Regions from separate parts of the Solibacillus sp. GQ1 genome, predicted to be linked through region 1. Evidence: predicted binding sites of a transcription regulator. Region 1 holds the regulator's gene; the other holds the start of a gene.
What was found. Region 1 encodes LexA, which represses DNA repair genes until DNA is damaged. Its sites were predicted from a motif close to CGAACATATGTTCG; they were not measured.
Positions count from the first base shown of each region.

Region 2: the regulator LexA is predicted to act here: its motif matches at 1,458-1,471, upstream of addB (helicase-exonuclease AddAB subunit AddB).

Region 1 covers NZ_JCAXEX010000001.1:2,030,178-2,033,427, forward strand. The annotation lists gene AC6CH1_RS10415 (YneB family resolvase-like protein) at 1-418, opposite strand, end outside; gene yneA (cell division suppressor protein YneA) at 405-752, opposite strand; gene lexA (transcriptional repressor LexA) at 913-1,536, shown strand; gene AC6CH1_RS10430 (gamma-glutamyl-gamma-aminobutyrate hydrolase family protein) at 1,620-2,315, opposite strand; gene AC6CH1_RS10435 (5' nucleotidase, NT5C type) at 2,431-2,976, opposite strand; gene AC6CH1_RS10440 (DNA alkylation repair protein) at 3,056-3,250, opposite strand, start outside.
Region 2 covers NZ_JCAXEX010000001.1:311,310-314,559, reverse strand. The annotation lists gene addB (helicase-exonuclease AddAB subunit AddB) at 1-1,415, opposite strand, end outside; gene AC6CH1_RS01380 (TVP38/TMEM64 family protein) at 1,542-2,165, opposite strand; gene AC6CH1_RS01375 (PDZ domain-containing protein) at 2,306-3,250, opposite strand, start outside.

The DNA of each region.
Region 1 (3,250 bases):
GGATTTTTGCATTATGCATACGACGCTGATACTCTTCGACAATCGCTAAAATTTCGAGCAGCATTGTATCCATTTCGTTTAATACGACAGGACCTGCATCATTCAATGTATATACTGTCGCTTCATATTTTTGCAGGAGGTGCAGCACTGCCATACGGGCATTCCCTCGCCCTAAACGGGTTTCATCCTGTACAAATAATGCTTTAATACCGTACTCTTTCATGTAGTCAAGCATGTCGAGTAATCCGTCTCGATCGACATCATATCCACTATGCTGGTCCATGAAAATCTCCACATCTTTATAGCCGAATGATTTTGCGTATTTTGTCAGCTCCTCCTGCTGACGCACTAGCGATGTTTCTTGTGTATTTTTATCCGTACTGACACGGCAATAGATCACTGCTTTAGTTTTTATCATTGTTCCCTCTCGCTACTTTAATCAATTGCATATCGGAGGATTCATTCAGCTGAGCTATGTATTGTGAATCTTTTTCTACAGGCACAACCAATACTTGTCCTAAAACAACTTTTTCATCCAGCATTCCGTTTTCCTTTTTTACTTCATTGATCCAATCATGCTTAGCCATTTTACCACGATATTGTTCTGCCAACGACCATAAAGTATCGCCATGCTCTATGCTTACGTGTTCGTATAATTCAATTTTATCATCCTGCATCATGAATAAAGCAATCATAAGTACAGAGAATAGTAGAAACATTGATGTGAAGCCATTTAATTTAACTCTTTTCATTTGAAAAACCCTCTTTCGAATGTACGTTCGGAATGTTTGTTCTCATAATAATACGAACGTATGTTTTTGTCAACCGTTTTTTCGAACTTATGTTTGCATTCATGTTCGCATACTGCTATACTTACTTTAAGAAAAATAGCATGATAAAGAGGTGAGTTAGTTGACACAAAAAATTTCAAAGCGGCAGCAAGCTATTCTAACTTTTATAAAAGAGGAAGTTCGTGCTAAAGGCTATCCGCCATCAGTTCGCGAAATTGGAGAAGCAGTAGGTTTAGCTTCCAGTTCAACTGTCCACGGGCATTTAGCTCGTTTAGAAAGTAAAGGGCTTATCCGCCGTGATCCTACAAAGCCGCGTGCCATTGAAATATTGGATCAGGAAGAGATGAATATCGCAAAACAAGGTGTTATTCATGTTCCGCTGATCGGTAAAGTTACAGCTGGTCTGCCTATTTCTGCAATCGAGGATATCCAGGAATATTTCCCGTTGCCGGATGCTTACGGCTCACCGGAAGAGGAATTATTTATGCTTGAGATTATGGGAGAATCCATGATTGAAGCCGGGATTTTAAATGGGGATTATGTGATCGTTAAAAAAACGTCTACTGCGAACAATGGAGAGATTGTCGTAGCAATGACGGAAGACGATGAAGCAACTGTTAAGCGCTTTTACAAAGAAAAAACTCATTTCCGTTTACAGCCTGAAAATAGCTCAATGGAACCAATCATTGTCAACCAAGTTTCTATTTTAGGTAAAGTGGTCGGCCTCTATCGAAATATCCATTAATCATCAACTTGCCATTCTAATAGAATCGGCAAGTTTTTTATTTACAAAATAAAAAGCTCAGCCGCGAACGACTAAGCCTTTCGTTATTTATTGCATGCTTCTACAAAACTATTAAATAAGCGCTGTGCATAAACATCACCGTTCGGAGCCAATTCTTCCGGATGCCATTGCACCGCGACACAATATGGATGCGATTCATGTTCAATCCCTTCAATGATGCCGTCCTTAGCAAGTGCCGAAACAACGAGCCCTTTCCCTAGCTTTCCAACCGATTGATGATGAAATGTATTTACACGGAATGAGTCTTCTTTAAAAATCTCTTTAAATTTAGGTGTCTTTACTTCAACGGTATGTGCCAGTTCCCCTCGCTTTGAAGGCTGTTTATGTAAAATTGTGTTCACTACTTGTGAGGGTATATCCTGAATTATCTTCCCCCCGAATGCGACATTCATAATCTGTTGTCCGCGGCAAATACCGAGAACCGGCATTTGTCTTTTATAGGCTTCATTCATCAATAAAAGATCGCTGTCATCACGTTTCCGTACAACACTTCCGATATGACGGTGCGGTTCTTCATTAAACAACAATGGATCTATATCCGCTCCACCAATTAATACGAGGCCATCAATTAGATCTAATAACTCATTTACGTTTTCTTCTGTAGCATTCGGTATACAAATCGGTATACCTCCCGCTTGTTCAATTGAAATTAAATACGTGTTATTAATATCCAACTTCTTGTCAAAATCATACATTGTTAATCCAATAATCGGTTTCATTCTTTTTATCCCCTTATAATTTATAGATAATTCCAATAATTTAAATTATACTATTGCGTTATACGAAATGACTACAAAAATAAAAAAGGATTGCAGAATCGCAACCCTTTACTTATTAAACACTTTCCATTTGTTTTATAAAATACTGTTTAATTTCTTTCCAGTTATGAACACGCATGAAACCTTCTTCTGATCGATTGTACGGCATCGAATACAATATACCTGTCCCTTTGAATGCTGCGAGTTGGCGTGGGCTGTCATCAATTAAATAATCGGTATGTATTACCGCTTTATTTCCGCAAAACACAATGTTCTGTGTTTTAATAAAGGGTAAATGCTCCATTAACCAGTCGTATTTCGCTGTAAATGAACCCGGTACATCCATTGCAGCTGTCGCAATAAAAATTTCATAATGTTCCTGCAACTCTTGAATGACTTTAATCGCATCTTCATCCAGTACTTTTAAATCTCTGAAATAGTCAGGCTCATTTAATATTGCAAATAATTTCTTCGCATCTTCTCGAGGCAAATCGCGCTGTGTCGTCAGAAGAAACTCTTCATCTGTAAAATTTGTTCCGAAATTTTCGTTATATGTCACACGTAATTTCGAATAAAAATCAGCTAGTACCTGGTCCATATCGATAGCAATACTTTTTTTCATGTAATAAGCCTCCTTGAAATTCCCATAATTTTAGTTTATACAATTGTATTGTGAAAAAACAAGGTATAACTCTTTACAATTAACAACGTACATATTTACGTTTAAAACCGATTCGCCCTTTTTCCACCTGTTTTTCAATTTCCTCATAAGCATGAAGCAAACCCGGTTTTTTCCCTTCCCGTTTCGTTTCAATTGGTCCGATCTCATTTGCAATTTGCACTGCCTCATCATGTAAAGGTTTAAATGAAACACCGACTGTCATGACAAAATTGTT
Region 2 (3,250 bases), 1.7 Mb from region 1:
TGCTCCAGCTCGTCCTCTGTCTGAACGGCATTTACTTTTTCCAGTGATTTAAAACGGCGATAATGCCATACTTCATCTTTCATCCAGCGGTCATGGACAATTCCTTTTGCGATGACGAAGTTTTCTAAAATATCCGCTCTGTCACGCATTGCGACTAAATTGGCTCCGTAAGGGAAAAACAAATCGGTTTTAATACTTCTGAAAACCGGCTCGTATTTCCAGTTTGTCGTAATAATCTCCAGTACGGATCGACTGAATTCGATAAGCGGATGGTAAAGCATCGCACGCTTCTCATTTGAGAAAAACGGAATTTCGTATTGGGTAAAGGTCGTTCCAATAATCGCATCATATACATCCGCCTGGCGGTACATTATCCCGATATCTTTATAGCGAAGCCCCTTTTCCAGAACGAGCTGTTTAATTTCCTGGGCAATACCTTGCACTTCTGCGCGCGGGTTTACACCTTCCAATATTTTCGTATGTCCCGTTGATTCGACTGGTGTATCCGTAATTTTGTCGAAGCAATGTTCAATATGCAGTAAATCCCGATTTGTCGCACGGTAGTTTACTTCTAAATGAACACGCGCCTCCTCTTCAATATCAATTCCTCGTTCGAAACGTAATTTTTGCAGCTCATTCTTTATTTTGTCGTACGTCACCGCAGCTCTGTAAAATACCGATCCTTCGAGTACATCCATTTCTGGGTTTTCCATCGGGAGAACAATTGTGACACGCTTTGCATAAATAAGAAGCTCTTTTAAAATGGCAAATTCCTGTCCGTTAAATGAAACAAACCCATCCAAATAGATGTGGGTATCGCGCAAGCTTTCCATTTTCGGAATGCGCTCAATTAACAGCGGAAAATAGCCATCGCCATCAATATATTCAGTCCCGATTCGCTCATGCAACTGCTTTAAAATAATATTCAGATCATGCAATTTATGAAGCAGTACTTCACTTGCACCGTTTAATTTTAATGATTCGATTAGCGGGTCAATTGTTTCCACATCGATATGATATTGACTGAATTCCTTTAAAATCTGCTCGACTTCCTTCGTAAAACCAGGTTTACCTGCCGCTCGTTTAAATAGTAGGAATTCTTCCTGATGTTCTTCCAAAATACGTCGCAACAGCATGCGGTACCCTGTGCCGTCAATGCGTTCGTGGGCGATACCGCCTTCATTTTGCAGCACAAACCAGGCAAGCCGTTTGAATGTCATTACCTGTGCACGCATCATTCCTTCAATGTCATAATTCGTCGTCAGCTCATATTCCGCTGTAAACGACATTTGGTCAGGAACTAATAAAAAAATTGGATGTCCAAATATATTTGTTTTTAAATCTTCAACAATCTCACGGTGAATCAATGTTGTTTTTCCCGTGCCTGCCCGTCCTGATATAACTCGTAACGTCACAAATCCCACCTCACTTTTATTTCTTTCTTCTATTATAATATAAGAATACATGTTCGCGCATTAATTGCAATCATACAAAAAAGCCCTGTCTTTTCACAATTTGTTAAAAGACAAGACTCGTAGAATTTATTTATGTTTTCGTAGCTTTCCAATCTCTCGCAAATCTCTTTCCACACGCTTATTTAAAATATGTTCAATCAATTTTCCGATTCCCCAAATGATTAAAATAATGACAGCTGAAATAATAAGTTTTACAGGAGAGGTTAAAATATCACGCAAATCACTGCCTAAATAGCTAATTAAAAAGATTAAAATGGGTTTTGAAATAAGGAGTGTCAAAAAATAATACTTCTTTTTAATATTGGATAAACCCGCAACAGTATTGACAACAACAACAGGTGTAAACGGCAGGCACAGCAGCACAAACAATGGGGTAAATCCTCTAATATCCACCCAGTTAATCAGTTTTTTTACTTGTTTCTGTTCTTTAATCCGGCGGAAGAGACGGTACTTTCCGAACATGCGAATCATGAGGAAGAACATGTATGATCCTGCTACCGTTCCAAGCCAAGACAGTAAAAATCCCCAAAATAAACCGTATGCTGCGGCATTGGCAATAATTATTACGAACAGCGGCAATATCGGTATAAATGATTCTAAAAATGTTAATAAAATTCCGAAAAAAGGACCTAATAACTTATATTTCTCTACAATTGTTTCTAAATTATCGATTGTCAGCCAATCTAACATAAATCAATCACCCCTACCAAAAACGATAAAAATTCCTGAAGTTATCCAATGCTGTCTAGTACAATTTAATCTTAACATAATTTGTTTATACCCGTTTCAGCCAAAAAAAAGAACCTCGTATTACCGAGATTCTTTTGAAATTAACTAACAACTAATAACCCGATTTTGTGATTATCATCACGATGGACAACATGCTGGGCAAGACGCAATTCGCCTGAATGATCAAGCACTTCCAAACGACAATGGGCAGCATTGATCTGCAATGCTTTATACAAATCTTCTTCTGTAAAAACATCTTGTCCATTTACACGCTTAATAATCTCACCTGCAACAAGTCCCATTTTCTCTGCAGGAGAATCCGGTAAAATGCCGGCAATCATCACACCTTTATCACTCCGTACAACAGCATAACTATTGCGGTCTTCTGAACGACTATAATGAATGCCGATAATTGTGCGTGAAATCGCACCTAATGCTAATGCAGCAGCACCAAGTACCGGCAGAAAATATGCAGCCAATCCGACGATCAGCACAAATTGCCCGATCATAATAATTGAACGTCCCATTTGAGGATAAACATTCATCGGCAGCTTTTGACGCACCATTTGCTGGAATCCGATAATAAACGGGAAAACGATGATCGAAAACTGTTCTGCTCCGACCGTAAACTGTGGCCAATAAGGCGCAAAATTTTGAATGCCTTCACCTGGAATAATCGTAAAGACAGGCAAAATCCAAAGCTGTTTACTAAAATAGCCTATTCCATTTAATCCACGCTTTGTTTTCTCAACAATCGGTGAAGCAAAACGGGCACCATACCGGCGAATTAAAATTCCTTCTGCCATCAGCAAGAGTCCTGTCATAATCGGAACGGTCATAACAAGATCGTCCGTAACATTTCTCCCTGCCAATTCAATAGTTCCGATTGTATATGACCAATCTTGCCATTGCATCCAAACGATTCCGCAAAAAGCAACCGCCATAACAATTGCCGGCGATAATAATTGATACATATAAATGATCAAACCTACGAAACTTACAATAAATACAATTGTCAATAATTCGAGTGATACTGTTAAGCCTAT